One region of the Collinsella sp. AM29-10AC genome, then DNA from elsewhere that is predicted to be linked to it. Evidence: predicted binding sites of a transcription regulator. Region 1 holds the regulator's gene; the other holds the start of a gene.
The links. The regulator NrdR, encoded in region 1, represses ribonucleotide reductase genes. The targets are predictions, from matches to a motif close to AAACACNATATATNGTGTTT.
Positions count from the first base shown of each region.

Region 2: nrdD (anaerobic ribonucleoside-triphosphate reductase) is a predicted target of NrdR. The motif match lies at 3,889-3,908, and genes of this name have one in related genera.

Region 1 is NZ_QSKB01000008.1:68,235-77,847, reverse strand. Features, by position in the region: gene DW754_RS04090 (DegV family protein) at 1-461, shown strand, start outside; gene DW754_RS04085 (DUF1836 domain-containing protein) at 534-1,145, opposite strand; gene DW754_RS04080 (NAD(P)/FAD-dependent oxidoreductase) at 1,300-2,238, opposite strand; gene DW754_RS04075 (glycosyltransferase) at 2,357-3,658, shown strand; gene dut (dUTP diphosphatase) at 4,052-4,495, opposite strand; gene nrdR (transcriptional regulator NrdR) at 4,500-4,943, opposite strand; gene DW754_RS04060 (LysM peptidoglycan-binding domain-containing protein) at 4,995-5,444, opposite strand; gene lexA (transcriptional repressor LexA) at 5,608-6,252, shown strand; gene DW754_RS04050 (heparan-alpha-glucosaminide N-acetyltransferase) at 6,252-6,956, shown strand; gene hflX (GTPase HflX) at 6,941-8,230, opposite strand; gene miaA (tRNA (adenosine(37)-N6)-dimethylallyltransferase MiaA) at 8,230-9,168, opposite strand; gene miaB (tRNA (N6-isopentenyl adenosine(37)-C2)-methylthiotransferase MiaB) at 9,168-9,613, opposite strand, start outside.
Region 2 is NZ_QSKB01000009.1:14,909-24,521, forward strand. Features, by position in the region: gene DW754_RS04155 (anti-sigma factor antagonist) at 1-525, shown strand, start outside; tRNA gene DW754_RS04160 (tRNA-Gly) at 631-706, shown strand; tRNA gene DW754_RS04165 (tRNA-Cys) at 741-814, shown strand; tRNA gene DW754_RS04170 (tRNA-Gly) at 857-932, shown strand; gene DW754_RS04175 (glycoside hydrolase family 13 protein) at 1,455-3,188, shown strand; tRNA gene DW754_RS04180 (tRNA-Gly) at 3,330-3,405, shown strand; tRNA gene DW754_RS04185 (tRNA-Val) at 3,409-3,483, shown strand; gene nrdD (anaerobic ribonucleoside-triphosphate reductase) at 4,164-6,386, shown strand; gene nrdG (anaerobic ribonucleoside-triphosphate reductase activating protein) at 6,813-7,394, shown strand; gene folE (GTP cyclohydrolase I FolE) at 7,461-8,018, shown strand; gene DW754_RS04205 (HD domain-containing protein) at 8,021-8,602, shown strand; gene folB (dihydroneopterin aldolase) at 8,646-9,131, shown strand; gene DW754_RS04215 (M48 family metallopeptidase) at 9,138-9,613, opposite strand, start outside.

The sequences.
Region 1 (9,613 bases):
TTACGAGCAACCCGGATGCCTCCTTTGAGGACGCCTGCGCTTACTTCGATAGCTTGGAGCAGAACAGCAAGATCCTCTTTAGTTTGTGCAACTACGAAAACCTTGCGAAGGCCGGACGTATCCCTAAGGCGGCCGGCGTTATTGCTAACAAGCTCAATATCCGCATTTTGGGCACGGCGAGCGAAGCGGGCAAAATTGAACTCGTTGGGCACACCCGCGGCGAAAAGAAGATGCTCACCAAGATTGTCGACACCATGGAGGCCGAAGGCTTTACCGGCGGCGAGGTCGTTATCGACCATGTCGAGAATGAGGCGGGCGCCCAAGCACTTGCCAGCCGCATTGTGGAGCATTGGCCCGGCTCCAAGACGATTATCATGCCCTGTAACGGGCTAGATTCATACTATGCCGAGATGCACGGCCTCATTATCGGCTACGGTATGGGCGTGGCGTCGGGCCGATAATATCCAACTAGACAAACGTATGGGCGGGATAAGGAGCCATTGGCTCTTTATCCCGCCCATCTTATACCTCGGTTAGCTATTAAACCCATTGAACTTGAGATAGCTCATCAGATACGCCTTCGAAACGAAGGACGATACCGCACTGCGCACGAGCAACGATTCGCGCGTAACCTGATGTGCGGTATCGGGCACGGGAGTCTGCTCAACAGAAAACGCCGCACGAATCGATGCCTCGAGCTGATCGACAACATAATCGAAAGCCGTCGGAGCGTCGTAGCTCAAGCGCTGAATATTAAAGAGCGCCTGAACCGCAGCGATGGGCAGCACCTGCTTAAAGATACAAATGGCGATGAGACGCGCAATCTGCTCACGGCTATACTGCTTTTTAACCGGAGCAGGAACGAGGCCGACCTTTACGTAGTTATTGATCATCGATGGCGTGATAACGGGTTGCTCTACGCAAATCGAAAGCGGCTCCATCCACAGCGCAACATATTCAATAACCTGATCGCGATAGAGCGTTACGTTGGGCAGCTGGTCATAGCGTGGCAGGCTCAACGCGTTGAGTTTACCCACCATATCGGACTGAATAAATGCATCCGGCAGAACCGTCGGCTGAATATCCTCAGGCTTAATGCTGACCGACGTATCGGACATCGGGATAACATGTTTAGCATGGTTCATAAGAGGCCCCCGTTCGTTTTCTATATTGTATTCTAGGTTATATAGTTTTGCATACTACATAGCCGCAAAGTAAAAGTGGTTGGACGGCACATTGATGCACTGTCCAACCACTATGTTTAAAGATAGCAACCTTACATAAGATATATTATCGTACTTATCCACGGAGAAACGCGTATGCGCTCGTTGCCGCTATGGCTCCGTCCGAAACAGCGGTCACAACCTGGCGTAAACGTTTGGAACGGATATCGCCAGCGGCAAATAGACCTGGCGTGCGGGTCGCCATGGATTCATCAGTCAGAATGCCGCCATCAGGCGCCAGATCGACTAGATGCTCAACAAGCTCGGTATGTGGCTGCGTCCCCGTAAAGACAAAGATGCCAAACGAGCCGGGCTCAAATGACTCGGCATGAGTTTCCCCAGATGCATTGTCCTTAAAGGTAATCCTTGTTGGCATGGCTTCGCCCGATAGCTCCACAATACTAGTTTGGTACCTAACTGTAATATTGTCCTTTGCGAGTACTTTCTGAACAACACCATCCGGCGCACGGAACTGGTCGCGGCGCAGCACGATGGTCACACTGCTGGCAATGTCGGACAGGAACAGCGCCTCTTCGCATGCCGAATTGCCACCACCGATTACAAAAACCTGCTTGCCGCGGAAAAACATGCCGTCACATGTTGCGCAATATGAAACGCCACGACCGCGATACGTATCCTCGCCTGCGAAACCTGCCGGACGCGGCGTGGCACCCATGCAAGCGATAACGCTCGAGGCCAGCGTATCGCCCATATCGTGATGCACCGTAAACAACGCTGCATCGGCATCGTAATCGATACCCGTAACCATGCTCCATGTAACCTGTGCTCCCAGGCCCTCTGCATGCTGCTGAAAACGCTCGCCGAGTTCGGCGCCACTCAGGAGCGGGAAACCCGGATAGTTCTCGACCTCATTGGTTGTGGCGATCTGCCCTCCCGACATGCCCTGCTCAATCACGGTCGTCGTAAGGTTGGCACGCGCAGCATAAATGGCGGCAGCATAGCCCGCGGGGCCGCCACCGATAATCGCAACATCGATCGGCTTATCGGTAGTCATGAAGCGTCCTTTCGTCGAAACGTTGTCGTTCTTTGCGCTCGTACCCAAATTTACGTGAACGTGACACTCATGCACTACAATGATAAATCCGTATTACAAAGCTGAAGGGGAGTTATCGATGGACCAGGCGCAGACGAGTGACGACGCTCCCCTGCTCACGCACAGCACTCCCCAATCGGAGCAAACCACGCTCCTGGCTCAGCAAAAACCTCTCGTGACCATCGTGCACGCCTCCGTTGGCTCGGGCCACAAGGCCGCCGCAAATGCGATAGCGCAGGCATTCGACCTCATCCGCGGCACCAATGGCATCCCCGAGGATATTGAGATTGAAGTGCTCGATATCCTTGATTTTGGACGTATTAAATTCGACGGCAATAAGACCGCGGCTTCTTTTACGGGAGCCACGCGCCCCATTTACGACCTGACCTGGCGATATACGCTTACGGGACATCTTCTCTGGGGTGGCGGAACGGCATGGTCGCGAATTATGTTCCCCGCCTTCAACGAATATATTCGTAGCCGCAGGCCCATAGCCGTGGTTGCAACGCACATCACAGCAGCCAATGTTGCCGTGGGCGCCCGCGTAATTACGGGTATCGATTATCCGGTCATCTGCGTACCGACCGACTACGAAGTCGAGGGATGGTGGCCCCACAAGGACACCGATTTATTCTGTGTTGCCAACGAATTTATGGCCGAAACGCTGCGTCCGCGCAAGGTGCTCGAGACAAAGATTCGCATTACCGGCATTCCTATTCGCACCGGATTCGACACGGATTACGATCGCGAGGAAGAGCTAGCTAAGTTCAACCTCCCCACCGACAAGACCGTCGTGCTGGTAATGGCCGGTGCCAGCTTGCCTCAACCGTACGTTCGCTTTCGCGCGGAGATGGACCGCACCCTCCCCTTCCTACGCAGCTTCGAAGACATGCACTTTGTCTTTTTGCCGGGCAAAGACACCGAATATGCCACCCGCCTCAAAACGCTCTTCGACGCCATGAAGCTCGAAAACGTCACGGTTCTGGACTATGTCGATGATATGGCAGCGCTTATGCTCGGCTGCGACCTGGCAATTCTCAAATCGGGCGGACTCACCGTCACCGAATGCCTGTGCGCACACCTGCCGATGATCCTGTTGGGCAAGTCCTATGGCCAGGAAAAGGCCAACACCACCATGCTCACCGGCATGGGCGCCAGCATGCATGTCACCACCGCACGAGAGCTCATCGTGACGTTGCGACATCTCCACGATCATCCTGAGTCGCTCAAGGCACTGCTCATCAACGGCGAAGTACTACGCCGCCCCCACGCAGCCGAAGACATAGCCATCGCAACCATGGAGCTCGTAGGCAAACCCCAAAAGCGCAAACGAGCCTTCTGCCGCTTCTACTGGGGCGGAAAACCCGCGCACATCCGCTAGCGTCTTAATTTCCGCTTGCCTGCGGGAGGCCCCTATATATCATCCCGTGCTCAAACATTCTCGCTTCGCTGCGAAACTGCGCGCGGGACGATATATAGGGGCCTCCCGCAGGTAAGCTGCGTTAACGTACCAGCGGCTATACCAGATTCCCCACCAGTAGAATCTGCAAAGGGGAACCAGAAAATATAAATACAGTAAGTCGATGCGACAAAGGAGGCGTCCCTTCATCGCATCGACTTACTAGAAAAGTAAATATTGTTTCAAGCGAGTAGCCGCCCGCCCGGGGCTTACCTATATCGTTCCACGCGCAGTTTCGCAGCGAGCGAAGCGACGCGAGAATGTTTGAGCATGGAATGATATAGGTAAGCCCCGGGCGGGAGGGATACGGGCGCCCTAGGCGATGCCGCTGGAGCCGAAGCCTCCTTTGCCTCGGTCGGTTTCGTCTAGTTCTTCTACTTCTATGAGATTGACCGTGGGGACTTCTTGGATGACGAGTTGGGCTATGCGGTCGCCTTTATTGATTTGAATGTTATTGGAGGGATCCAGGTTGATGAGGATAACCTTGAGTTCTCCTCGGTAGTGGGCGTCGATGAGGCCCGGCGTATTGACTATAGACAGGCCCTGCTTGATGGCCAAGCCGCTGCGGGGCTGGACGAAGCCGGCGTAGCCATCGGGCAGGGCGATGGCCAGCCCCGTAGAGACCAGACGGCGTTCGAAGGGCTTCAGGACGCAGTCTTCGTTGGAGCGTAGATCCAAGCCGGCATCGGTGGGATGGGCGTATTTGGGAAGCTCGAGGGTGGGGTCGAGACGCTTTATGTTGACGGTAATGTTGGACATGGAATCACCTTAGCTTGTCGAGCTCTTGCAGAAATTCATCGACGTCTTTGAAATCGCGGTAGACCGAGGCAAAACGGATGTACGCAACCTTGTCGATCTTGGCCAAGCGCTTGAGCACCATGTCACCCAACTCATGGGACGTGACGGCCGTCAGCGTGCGAGAGCGAAGCTCGACCTCGATGTCATCGATAATCTCATTGAGCTTCTTAGTGTCGATATCGCGCTTGATGGTGGCGCGCATCAAGCCGACAAGAAGCTTATTGCGATCGAACCGCTGCTTAGTTCCATCTGACTTAATGACCTCGATAGGGTCCTCGCATCGCTCAAACGTTGTAAAGCGGTAGTTACACGAGCAACATTCGCGACGGCGCTTAATGGTGTTATTTGACTCCTGCATACGGGAATCAACGACGCGGGTATGTGCCTTGCCGCATTTGGGACAGCGCATGGTACCTCCTCTTAAACGATAACAAGGGTACCATGCGCAGCGCGATAATGATTACGAACGAGCAGGAACCTTAAGATGCGCACCGGCGGCGAGCGAACCATGCTCCAGATGATTGACGCTACGGATCATGTCGGAAGTCTCTTGCGTGGAAAGGCCTTCGATTGGATATTCTTCGGCAAGCGACCAAAGAGAATCGCCAGGCTGAACGCGAATGGTCTCGTAGGTAATGTTGGAAACGGACTCGGCATACGCGGCGTGACGAGCGCTAAAGACCGACATAGCGAGGACAAAGAAGAGCGTAAGCGCAACGGCGACGGCGACAATCGTCGGAACCTTCAGGGCAACGCGGGCCGGCGCGACTACAGCCTGCTGATTGCGCGCAGGCTTTACGGTCAAAGGCTGAAAGCCGGAGCGGCCACCCTGAACAACCGTAAAAGTGGGTTCTGCAGGCGTCTCGAGCTTAAGGGCGAGGTTTCCCTGGACCATATTCGTTACGTTCATCATGTTCTCCTCTCGCGTGTTTTGCTGAGAACAGTTTTATCAAGCCGCGCGGACAAAAATGTCTAGCGCGAGAACGAATGTTCGGTTATTATTATCTTCGAACAGTTGTTCCTGTCAAGCAAAATTCGAACATTTGTTTGACATGGGTAGAGAGGATGCCCTGATGGCTCGCAAAATTACCAAGCGTCAGCAGCAAATTTACGACTTCATCAAGGAATATCAGCAGGAGAAGGGTTATCCGCCCAGCGTGCGCGAGATGGCTTCTGCCGTGGGCCTTTCCTCCCCCAGCACCGTGCACGCCCATCTCTCTGCCCTGGAGGCGCGCGGGCTACTCAAGCGCGATGCCACCAAACCGCGCGCCCTGGAACTCTTTAACGAGGATGGTTCCTCTGTCTCAATTTCCAAATCTGACGAGCCCACCGCACCTCGCGGAACGGTCTCGCTACCGCTCGTTGGTCGCGTCGCGGCTGGGATTCCCATTCTGGCAGAGCAGAATATCGAAGACACGTTTACTATCCCGACCGAAATCGTCACTGATCAGGGTTCCTTTATCCTTGAGGTGCATGGGAGCTCAATGATCAATGTCGGCATCTTCAATGGCGATTACATCATCGTCCGTGAACAAAAGAGTGCCATGAATGGCGAAATTGTCGTGGCCATGATTGATGGTTCGGCGACCGTCAAGACGTTCTACAAGGAGCAGGGGCGTGTGCGCTTGCAGCCCGAGAACGACACTATGGAACCTATCTATGCAACGAATCCCGTTATCCTGGGCAAAGTCGTCGGCTTGATGCGCCGGTTCTCGTAATGCAAAAACGCATAACCATCTTTGATACCGTCCGCGGGTTTACGATGATTTCTATGGCAGGTTTTCACGCTTGCTATGATCTCGCCTACCTGTACGGCTGGGATATGCCTTGGTTTACCCAGACTGTCTTTCAAGACGTCTGGCGAGCCAGCATCAGCTGGGTATTTTTGTTTATCGCGGGTTGGATGTGCACGCTCTCACGCAACAATGCCAAACGAGCGGCTAAGTACGCTGCCGCAGCTTTGGTCGTCTGGATCGCAACAACGCTCGTATCGGTCGACGATTCAGTGAACTTTGGCATCATTTATTGCATGGCGGTGTGCACCGCGGTGGTTGCGTTCACCCGTCCGTTACTCCAAAAATTACCGGGCTCATGGGGCATCGCAGCGTGCCTTGTTCTTTTTGCCCTAACCTGGGGCATTCCAAAGGCGGTCTACCCACTCCCCTACCTGGCATGGCTTGGATTCCCAGGCCCGGGTTTTGTTTCGGGAGATTACTATCCGCTCATACCGTTTGTCTTTATGTACCTTACCGGCTTTTTTGCTGCCCAGGCAGCACAAGCATCAAGTCTCGAAGCGCCAGCATGGGCATACGCCAATCCTATCCCGGCGCTCGCAGTCCTGGGTCGGCATGCCTTACCGTTCTACCTGCTCCATCAGCCAGTCATTCTAGGCGTGCTAGAAATCGTTTATTCCGTACGATAGCGCTCGAGCCGCGGTGCAATACGAGCCGGCAACTTCGCCACAATGCGAACGCCGTCCTCGAGATATTCCTCATGCAGAAGGGTTCCCTGCTCATGCACCAGCGTGATGAGAGCGCCCTCGCGATACGGGATATCAGCGGAGAGCAACACATCGGTGGCAGCTGCCTCGCGAGCAATCCGGTCGACGAGATCGTCGAGCCCCTCGCCCGTTTGGGCCGAGAACAGAACGGCCTCCGGATAGCGACGACGGAAACTCAATCGATCGACGCTATCGAGAAGATCGATTTTATTGAATACGGTCAGCGTTAAACGCTCTCCGGCGCCGATCTCATCAAGCACGCGGTCGACAGCCTCCAGCTGCCGCTCATAGTCCTCGTCAGACGCATCTACGACTTTGAGAATTAGATCGGCACCCAAAACCTCGGACAGCGTCGATTTAAAGGCATCGACCAGACCATGCGGCAGCTTTTGAATAAAGCCGACGGTATCGGTAATCGTCATGCCGCGACCGCCGGGCAGACGATACGAACGCGTCGTCGGGTCGAGCGTAGCAAACAGCTTGTCCTGCGAAAGTACCGTAGAGCCGGTCAGACGATTGAGCAACGTCGATTTACCGGCATTGGTATAACCGGCCAACGCGACGCGAAACGCCGGTGACTCAATGCGACTCTTGGATTGAACATCGCGACGCTGTTCAACCTGCTTGAGCTCACGACGAAGCGCAGCGATCTTATTACGAATAAGGCGACGGTCGACCTCGAGCTGACTTTCGCCCTGACCAAAACGTGAGCCGATGCCGCCGCGCGTCTGCTCCTTGGCGAGATGGCTCCACATGCCACGCAGGCGAGGCAACAAATATTGAAGCTGTGCCAGCTGTACCTGCAGGCGTCCCTCACGCGTCTGAGCATGCAGGCCAAAGATATCCAGGATCAGTGCTGTACGATCGATAATCTTTACCGGCTCGCCCACAGCTTTCTCCAAATAGGATTGCTGCGAGGGCGTCAGGTCGTCGTCAAAAATAACGACATCGGCATCCATGCGATGCACCAGGCCGCACAGCTCTTCTACCTTGCCGGAACCGATAAACGATTTAGGATACGGCTTTACCAAACGCTGCGACAAGCGTGCCACGCACTGAGCACCAGCTGTGTGGGCAAGACGCTCCAGCTCATCAAGCGAGCGATCGAGCGGCCATGCATTGTCGCGCCACTCAACACCAACTAAAATGGCACGCTCGGGCTCGGGTGCCGTGGGAACAAGGGGGAAACGGGCCATTAGGCAGCCTCAATACGATGCAGGATATCCTCAACGACCTCATCGATCGTACATTCATCCATATCAAACCACACGATACGGTCATCGCGCTTAAACCACGAAAGCTGACGCTTGGCATAACGACGCGAACGCATCTTAATGAGTTCGCGAGCCTCATCCATGCTCATCACGCCATTGAAAGCATCAATGATCTCTTTATAGCCAATTGCCTGCATCGACGTCAGGGCATCTCCCAGCCCCTGGCCCATAAGACCGCGGACCTCATCGACAAGACCCTGCTCAAACATCAGATCGACGCGCTGGTTAATGCGCTCGTAGAGCACCTCGCGATTACGCGTCAGACCAAACCATAGGGCATGATAATGCTCGTGCGGAACACTAAACTGCGACTTTTGCTGCGCATAGGAGACGCCATCATCATGCATCTCGAGCGCACGAATCACACGGCGCACGTTATGGGGATGAATAACAGCAGCCGATTCTGGATCGCGCTCGGCAAGCAAGGCATGCAGTTCTTCCTCGCCAATACGCTCGGCAAGCTCCTGATAGCCCGCACGACGATCGTCCTCAAGTTCACCCGAGGGAAAGTCCATCTCATCGAGGGCGGCCTTGAGATACAGCCCCGTACCTCCGCAAAAAACCGGCAGGCAACCCGAACCAAGGAGACGTTCAACATGCGCGCGAGCGTCGGCCTGATAAAGCGCAGCAGAATATGCCACACCCGGCTCTACAATGTCGACGAGACGCAGCGGCGCCGTGCACTCATCGGGCACCATCTTTGCGGTACCGATGTCCATGCCGCGATAGATTTGCATCGCATCGCACGACAGCACTTCGGACGAAAGACGAGCTGCCAAACGGTCGGCAACATCACTCTTACCAACCGCCGTCGGACCGACGATCGCAACGGCGGAAAGACCTGCCCCGGGAGAAACCATTAGCGCGGCTCGCCCACAACGGAGCCGGACAAATACCAGGTCTTGGCAACGTCAACGTCAACATCAACGATCTTACCAACAAGCTGATCGATGCTGTAACCCTCGGGGATAGGCGCATGCACGGTCTGATTCTTGGGACTCTTGCCCAGCAGGACCGCGTCGTTCTTTTTACTCGTTCCCTCAATGAGCGCCGGAACCACAGTATGAAGCTCACCCTGGTTATACTCGTGTGCCGTGGTCTCGATAACCTTAACCAGACGGTTGAAACGCTCGAGAATAACCTCATGCGGCGTAGGATCGTCAATCTCGGCGGCCGGGGTACCGGCGCGCTTGGAATAGATGAAGGTATAGGCCTGAGCATAGCGGACCGTCTCGGCAAGTGAGAGCGTCTGCTCAAAGTCTTCTTCAGTCTCACCCGGGAAGCCAACGATAATGTCGGTCGAGA
Region 2 (9,613 bases), on a different contig from region 1:
AATGCATCAGGTGAAGTTGTTCGCTTTTTGGAGATTGCTCGTCTTGTCGATATCCTTCATGTCGCGGGGCCGGCACGGGAGTCTATTCCCGCCATTCCGGTGGGGGAGCTGCCTCGCTGGAGTAAGAGCGTCGAGGTCCGTCAGGGTATCGAGAATCTTCCATACTACCGACATCGTATCGCCGAACTCCTTGAATCGCTTCCGTTGCGCCGTGACGAGCGCTACGATGTCGCATTGGCGTCGGGGGAGGCGCTGGGTAATGCCTATGACCATGCGGGCGGTATCGGGTGCGTCCTGACGGTTCAGGCCTATAGCGATCGCGTTGTGGTTGAGGTGCTTGATCGAGGTGCCGGCTATTCTATCGATGAAACGAGCGAACCGGTCGCATCAGAGGAGCGCGGCCGTGGTATCAAGCTTATGCGTATGCTCGTCGATAACGTGGAGGTTGCTCGTCGTACGGACGGCGCCGGCACGCGCGTGCAGATGGTGAAGCTGTTTAGCGGAGCGCTGGAATCGTGTGCCTAGCCAATCGCTTTAGCGCGTTTAGCTACTAAGAACATGCGGCAGACAAGTTTTTTGAAAAAAGTACTTGCGTCTTTTGGACAACTCGCGTAAATTAATAACCCGCAAGCGGACATGGCTCAGTTGGTAGAGCACAACCTTGCCAAGGTTGGGGTCGCGGGTTCGAGCCCCGTTGTCCGCTCCATTGCATTTTCGGACCGTTTAGGCGGTCCTTTTTCGGCGAAGTGGCCAAGTGGTAAGGCAGAGGCCTGCAAAGCCTTTACCCCCGGTTCGAATCCGGGCTTCGCCTCCAGGCAACATCCGGGCGCTCCGGCGCCCGTTTTGTTTTACATATGCGGACATGGCTCAGTTGGTAGAGCACAACCTTGCCAAGGTTGGGGTCGCGGGTTCGAGCCCCGTTGTCCGCTCCAAACGCAGCAGCCCGACTACTACGGTAGCCGGGCTTTTTCGTACCCATCGCTTGGGCTCGAACCCGAGAGGGAGCGAGCGTTAAGCAAACGCGGAGCGTTTGTAGCGAGCTGGCGAGGTCGCCGGCAGGCGGCCGAAGCCGGTGCGGATCCGCGAAGCGGATACGCGGACGCCCCGTTGTCCGCTCCAACTATCTTACGCGGTTCTAACGAACCGCGTTTTTTGTTGACGCTGCGCGAGCCCCGGGCACCCCATCTTGCCCCTCAATCGTCGGTCGCGTACATAAAGTACGCTTCCCTCCTCTTTCGCGGCAACTTGGGGCACCCGGAGCCCGCTCGCTGTCGTGGCCGGAGGAGTGGGCCTTCCGTTCTTTTCACTGATCGATCGATTCGTCCCAGGAGACTCGAACCCGAGAGGGAGCGAGCGTTTGGGGCGTGGCTGTGGCGTTGTTTGCCGCGAATGTCCGCTTTGGGCGTATCATCGTGGGCATCTCGCATAACCTCGTTGCAAGGGAGATACGCCCCATGGCTACAGAAAAGTCTTCTTCGCGCTCATGGATGTCCGACGCCGCGATCTATCAGATCTACCCGCGCTCGTTTAAGGATTCGACTGGTTCGGGTCTGGGCGATATCGCGGGCATTACCCAGCAGATGGACTATCTTGAGCGGCTGGGTATCGAGGCCATCTGGCTGAGCCCGTTTTACCCATCGCCTCTTGTTGATGGCGGCTATGATGTGGCGGACTACTGCGATGTCGACCCACGTCTCGGGTCGCTTGACGACTTCGATGACATGATCACTGCGGCTCACGCGCACGGCATCAAGGTCATCGTCGACATCGTGCCCAACCATTCGTCCAACCAGCACCCCTGGTTCAAAGCCGCTCTTGCCGCCGGCCCCGGATCACCCGAGCGCGCCCGTTATATCTTCCGCGATGGTCGCGGCGAGCACGGCGAGCTGCCTCCCACCAATTGGAATGCCAACTTTGGCGGCCCCGCCTGGACGCGTGTTGCGGACGGTCAGTGGTATCTGCACATGTTTACGCCCGAGCAACCGGACTTTGACTGGTCATGCCCCGAGGTTCACGCGTTCTTTTGCGACGTCCTGGCGTTTTGGAGCGATCGAGGCGTCGATGGCTTTCGCATTGATGTGGCGCACGGTCTCGCCAAGGATCTCGACCGCGATGACCTCGACCGGTGGCATCTCGCCGAGGGCGATGACATGGTTGGCGACGGCACCCATCCGCTGTGGGACCGCAACGAGGTCCATGAGATCTATCGCGAGTGGCGCCGCGTGTTCGACCGCTATAATCCGCCGCGCAGCGCCGTTGCCGAGGCATGGGTGCTGCCCGAGCGCCAGTATCTCTACGCGCGTCCCAGCGAGCTTGGCCAGACATTCAACTTTGAGTTTGCCAAGGCCACTTGGACCTATGATGACATGCACGCTGCAATCGAGGAGGGCTTGAAGGCGGCTATCGAATCCAATTCTGCCTCGACCTGGGTACTCTCCAACCACGACGTGCCGCGCGTGGCGACGCGCTATGCCCTGCCGCAAATCAAGGCGACGCGCTACCACCAGATTGCGCTCGACTGGCTCTTACGCGACGGGTCGTCTTATGACGAGGACCGCGAACTCGGTGAGCGCCGCGCGCGGGCGGCCCTTTTGCTTGAGCTGGCGCTTCCGGGCTCGGCATACGTGTATCAGGGTGAGGAGCTCGGCCTTTTTGAGGTGGCTGACATTCCGTGGGCTGCACTCGAAGATCCCACTGCGACCAATACGCACGGACCGAAGCGCGAGAAGGGGCGCGACGGCTGTCGTGTGCCCCTGCCGTGGGTGGCGGCGGACGATCCCGCGCAGGGCGGATCGTTTGGGTTTTCACCGGCGGACGCCGATGCGGCGCCCCATCTGCCACAGCCTGCATGGTTTTCCGATTACGCTGCCGATAGGGAAGAAGCGGACCCGACATCGATGCTTGCGCTCTATCGCGACGCCCTCTGGCTGCGGCGCAAGCTGCGCGGGTGCGCCAACGATCTTGCGTGGCTCAATCTCGACGGGCGCACCGGCCTTGCGGATGGTGCCGAGGGCGCTGAGGGTGGCGTCATCGCCTATCGCCGCGACAACGGCTGGGCGTGTGTGACGAACTTCGGCGCAGTACCCGTGGAGCTGCCGGCGGGCAGAGTCCTGCTCACCTCATCACCGCTTGCAGACGGCAGGCTCGCGCAGGACAGCTCTGCCTGGATCATGCTCGGTGAGATATAGGAGTCTCTTGCGGCGAGCTTGCGTTTGCCTGCGCCTTCCGCGGCGGCTGATGTCTTCGCGAGGTTCGCGAGGGCGTCGCAAAACTTTTCAAAAAAAGTTCTTGCATAGGATGCGGGCATCACGTAAGATTAATCCTCGTAAGCGGACATGGCTCAGTTGGTAGAGCACAACCTTGCCAAGGTTGGGGTCGCGGGTTCGAGCCCCGGTGTCCGCTCCATTTGGGCGTTTAGCTCAGGGGGAGAGCGCTTCCCTGACACGGAAGAGGTCAGAAGTTCAAATCTTCTAACGCCCACCAAATGTTCGCAGCCCAGAGGCTATGTCCTCTGGGCTGTTTTGTTTTGGTTGCCAAATGTGTCGCCAAATACGTCACCAAATTTCGAGTTTTTGATCTTCCGGGATGCTTCTCAGTAGTCATCCGGGGAAACTCTCATCTTCTCCGTTTGCATACACATATCTTTCAAGGACTCGTGCCGCGGTTGCATGAGGCTCGGCAAGGCACGACCGCAACATGTTGGTCAAGCATTATCTTTTGGATTCTTTTGGCGTGAGCGGCTTGGTTTTGGTAGGATTTGTCAGCGGCTTGACTAAGGGGGTTTTATAACTGCCATGCAGGTAGCCGTGTTGGTAACGTTTTACCGACTTGCCAAGAGCCCCTCATAATTAATGCGTCTGCAAAATGACCAATTGCTTTGACCTGCTGAAACACTATATGTTGTGTTTGACTTAAAAAAAGAATACAGGATATAGATGCGTCTTTGTCGTATGATAGATGGCGGACAAAGAACGAAGACCTTAACTGCCTCTTTTGAACGTGTCCCTGAGCCGCTTGATCGGCTCCTGGGCATGTCCGCATGGAGACTTATGGTTTATCGAGAACACAGATTGCGCGACGGCGCCGCAAGACAGGGGCACGCCCTGCCGGGTATCGTTTGGCTCTGAAGCGCAATGAGACTACGACGCGAAAGAGGCAAGAGGATGAAGATCATCAAGCGCAGCGGCACCGAGGTTGTCTTTGACATCGAAAAGATCGTCAATGCGATCCGCGCCGCAAACTTGGAGGTCGTGGAGGGCTCTCGTCTTACCGACCGCCAGGTGATCTACGCGGCGCAAAACGTCGCCGAGGCATGTGAGAAGGCCGGCCACACCGTATCGGTCGAGGAGATCCAGGATCTGGTCGAGGACGAGATTATGCGCCTCGACTGCTACGAGGTTGCCCGCCACTACATCATCTATCGCTATGTTCAGAGCCTGAAGCGCCAGAAGAACACGACCGATGACAAGATTCTGTCGCTCATCGAGTGCAACAACGAAGAGGTCAAGCAGGAGAACTCCAACAAGAACCCGACCGTTAATTCCGTTCAGCGTGACTACATGGCCGGCGAGATCTCCAAGGACCTGACTCAGCGTGTGCTGCTGCCCCAGGAGATTGTGGATGCTCATAATGAGGGCCTGATCCACTTCCACGATTCCGACTACTTTGCCCAGCACATGCATAACTGCGATCTGGTGAACCTGGAGGATATGCTCCAGAACGGTACTGTTATCTCGGGTACGCTGATTGAGAAGCCGCACAGCTTCTCGACGGCCTGCAACATCGCGACACAGATCATCGCCCAGGTTGCATCCTCCCAGTACGGCGGCCAGTCTATCTCGCTGACCCATCTCGCCCCCTTTGTTGAGGTGAGCCGTCAAAAGATTCGCGGCGAGGTCGCCCGCGAGCTCGAGGAGCTCGGCGTTTCGGCATCTGCCGAGAAGGTCCGCGAGGTCGTTGAGGACCGTCTGCGTGACGAGATCCGTCGCGGCGTTCAGACGATTCAGTATCAGGTCGTGACCCTAATGACCACGAATGGCCAGGCGCCGTTCGTGACGGTCTTCATGTATCTCAACGAGGCTCGCTCGGCGCAGGAGAAGCACGACCTTGCCATGATCGTGGAGGAGACGCTCCGTCAGCGCTATGAGGGCGTTAAGAACGAGGCCGGCGTGTGGATCACTCCGGCGTTCCCCAAGCTTATCTACGTGCTCGAGGACGATAACGTTTACGAGGATTCCCCGTACTTCTACCTGACTCAGCTGGCTGCGAAGTGCACTGCCAAGCGCATGGTGCCCGACTACATCTCCGAGAAGAAGATGCGCGAGCTCAAACTGTCGAAGGGCGAGACCGCGGGCAACGGCGACTGCTATACCTGCATGGGCTGCCGTAGCTTCCTGACGCCCGACCGCTCCGGTAACGGCTTTAACAATGTTGCCAACGCGCTGAACTATGACCCGACCAAGCCCAAGTACTATGGTCGCTTTAACCAGGGTGTTGTGACCATTAACCTGCCCGATGTCGCGCTGAGCTCGCATCAGGACATGGACAAGTTCTGGAAGATCTTCGACGAGCGCCTTGAGCTGTGCCACCGCGCCCTGCTGTGCCGTCATGAGCGTCTGATGGGTACGCTTTCGGATGCCGCACCGATTCTTTGGCAGTACGGCGCCCTGGCGCGTCTGAAGAAGGGCGAGACGATCGATAAGCTGCTCGTGGGCGGCTATTCCACCATCAGCCTGGGGTATGCCGGTCTGTATGAGTGCGTCAAGTACATGACGGGTCACAGCCACACCGAGAAGGAGGGCACGCCCTTTGCCATGGCGGTTATGCAGCGCATGAACGACAAGTGCGCCGAGTGGAAGGCAGAAAGCGATATTGACTTCTCGCTGTACGGGACCCCGCTTGAGTCGACGACCTACAAGTTCGCCAAGTGCCTACAGCGTCGTTTTGGCATCATCCCGGGCGTGACGGACAAGGGCTACATCACCAACAGCTACCACGTCCACGTGTCCGAGGAGATCGACGCATTCGACAAGCTCAAGTTCGAGGGCATGTTCCAGCAGCTTTCGCCGGGCGGTGCTATCTCCTACGTTGAGGTTCCCAACATGCAGGACAACCTCAAGGCTGTCATTCGCGTGATGCAGTACATCTACGACAACATCATGTACGCCGAGCTCAACACCAAGAGCGACTACTGCCAGGTGTGCGGCTACGATGGCGAGATCAAGATTGTTGAGGACGATGGCAAGCTGGTGTGGGAGTGCCCCAACTGCGGCAACCGAGACCAGGAGAAGATGAACGTCGCTCGTCGTACGTGCGGCTACATCGGTACCCAGTTCTGGAACCAGGGTCGAACCGAGGAGATCCGCGACCGCGTGCTGCATCTCTAATAACCATCCCAGGCTGCCCCGTAGCGAGGCCCCGGACCTTTACTCGCTATTTCGGACAGTCCTGGCTCACGACGGAGGCGCCACTGGCGCCTCCTGTTCGTGCGGAACTCATATCGAGCAAAGGTCCGGGGCCTCGCTACGGGGCAGCCAAGTTGATGTAGCTGAGATGCAGCATGCGGTCTGCTCACTCTTCGAAGTTCTTAGCGGAAATAATTCGAGCTGCAGCTTCGATTTACTTGCGATGGCGGTTGAGCTGCAACAAAGTTTTTATTAGACCTCGAACCCTATGCTCGATGTTCGCTTCGTTCATTGAGTTACCCTTTGCATGAGGCCGGGACATATCGTCCCGCCCGCAGTTTCGCAGGCCGCAGGCCGAGAATGTTTGAGGACGGGATGATATGTCCCGGCCTCCCGGGAGAGTTACCTATGAACTACGCGAACATTAAGTATTTCGACATTGCTGATGGAGAAGGCGTTCGTACTTCTCTGTTTGTAAGCGGGTGCCGTCGTGGGTGCAAGAATTGCTTTAACTCTGTTGCGTGGGACTTTGCTGCGGGTGAGCCGTTCGATCGTGCCGTCGAGGACAAGATTATCAAGAGTCTCGATCATCCCTTTATCGATGGTCTGACGATTCTGGGCGGCGAGCCCATGGAGCCCGAGAATCAGGCGGGGCTCGTTGAGTTTGTCGAGCGTGTTCGCGCGGCCTATCCAGTGGGGTCGGGGAAGACCATTTGGTGCTTTACCGGTGACGTGCTCGAGGAGCTTATGCCGGGTGGTCGTCATCATACCGAGGTGACGGACCGCATCCTTGCCTGCCTCGACATGTTGGTGGACGGCCCGTTTGTTCAGGACCTGTACGATATCACGCTGCGCTTTAGGGGCTCGAGCAACCAGCGCGTGATCGATATGAACGCTACGCGCGCCCGTGCTGAGCGCGAGGGCGTTGCGCTTTGTGATGCGGTTGAACTTTGGCGCGATGATCCGGTCTATTCGACCCATACTATGTAGCTTGTGGTCGATGCCGGAGGGCGTGGTACCATAGCGCGAACGTGAAATCGGAAAAGTGAGGCCCAGATGGTCGATCAGGAAAAAGTCGAGGCCGCCATTAAGCTGTTGCTTGAGGGCATAGGCGAGGATCCAACTCGTGAGGGCCTGCTGGAGACCCCGGCGCGCGTTGCCCGTATGTATGGCGAGATCGCCGGCGGTGTGGACCAGAGTGCCGAGGAGCACCTGTCCAAAACCTTTGCCGTCGCTTCGAACGATTTGGTTATCGAGCGCGACATCACGTTCTACTCGCTGTGCGAACATCATCTGCTGCCGTTTTATGGCAAGGCCGCCATTGGTTATATCCCTAACGGTCGGGTGGCCGGGCTTTCCAAGCTTGCTCGCACGGTTGAGGTTTATGCCCGCCGTCTGCAGCTGCAGGAGCAGCTGTGTGCGCAGGTTGCCGATGCCCTCATGGAGTATCTCGCTCCCCAGGGAGCGATTGTGTTGATGGAGGCCGAGCATATGTGCATGACGATGCGTGGCGTGCAAAAGCCCGGCACCAAGACCGTGACGCTCGCTCGCCGCGGCGTCTTTGAGACCGATCCCGCGCTCGAGGAGCGTTTCTTTAGGATGCTGGACCGCTAACCATGAGAGTCGTCAACGACTTTACATCGAAGACCGATGAGGGGACGTCGCGTCGCGGCTTTATGGCTTCGGGCCTGGCCCCCTTTGGCGCCATGCCTCGCATTGATTACATTTGTACCAACGGGCTGTTCCGGCGGCACCTGGGCAACATTGCACAGTTGGAATCGGGGCGCATCTTCTGCCGCCACGGTATTGACCATCTGCTCGATGTCGCTCGCATTATGTGGATCAAGAATCTCGAGGAGCAGCTCGAATTTGACCGCGAGGTCATCTACGCCACGGCACTTCTTCACGATATCGGCAAAGATGAACAGTATGAATCGGGTATATCCCATGATGTTGCAAGCGAACGCGTCGCTGATGCGATCCTCGGTGGCATGCCCGATGACATGGCGTTTGAGCCGGCCGATGCCGCAGCCATTAAGACGGCCATTCTGGGCCATCGAAAGCTGCGCGTGAACAGCCAACCGCTTGAGCGTCTGCTCTATGCAGCCGACAAAGCGTCGCGCGCCTGCTTTGCATGCCCCGCGCGCAATGCTTGCAACTGGAGCGATGATAAAAAGAACCTGTCGATTCGCGTGTAGTTGATTTGCGCGGTCGGGGTTCTAAACGAAGGAGACGATCGCGATGAGTAACAAGAAACTGCCCGAGAATGCCACCAAGACTGAAGGCGCCGAGCTCGCTCGCCGTGGAAGGGGCGAAATATCCACCGCAACGGCGGTGCCTCACGTGAGCTATGACGATCTGCGCCATGCCGATCGTATTGCCATTGACGGCCTTGAGGTTTTTGCCAACCATGGCGTGTATCCCGAGGAGAACGCGCTGGGTCAGAAGTTCATCGTTTCTCTGGTGCTCTATGCCGACCTGCGCGCGGCGGGGGAGCACGATAACCTGGATGCCTCGATTGACTACGGCTCGGTGTGCCACGATGTTGATGGCTATCTGCGCGAGCATACGTTTAAACTCATCGAGGCGGCAGCCGAGGGGACGGCCCAGATGCTGCTGCGCCGTTATCCCTCGCTGCTTGGTGTGCGCATAAAGCTCGATAAACCGTGGGCGCCTGTCGGCTTGCCGCTGGCAAGCTGCGGCGTCGAGATCGAGCGCGTGCGCTAGTCGACGCTAGAGCTTGTTGAGGGGTGGCTGCTTGAGCCGCTGCGACAGAGCTCTATTGTTAGGGCAGTACGTGTCGAGCAGGGCGTGAAACCGCTGGTTGTGGCTTGGCTCGAGCAAGTGGACGAGCTCATGGGCGACAACCATGTCGAGGCATTCGACGGGGTAGGCGGCGAGCTCGCGCGCGATGCGAATGGCGCCGGATTTGGGCGTGCATGAGCCCCAACGCGTTTTCATGCTGCGTACGGAAATGCGGGAAACGGCGACACCCATTGCGATTTCGTATGCGTGCACCATATCGCGCAGCGCCGATGCGACCTCGGACGCATAGAGCTGGTCGATGTGGGCTTGGAGCTCGTCGGACGTTAGGCCGTCGAGGATTGCGCGCTGCTTAGCCTGTGGGCTTTCGTCCGATTCGTCGGTACCCATAAAACTTGCGAAGGTGGCCTGCTTGGGTCGCGGTGCGGGCGATGCAAAGTTGTGAT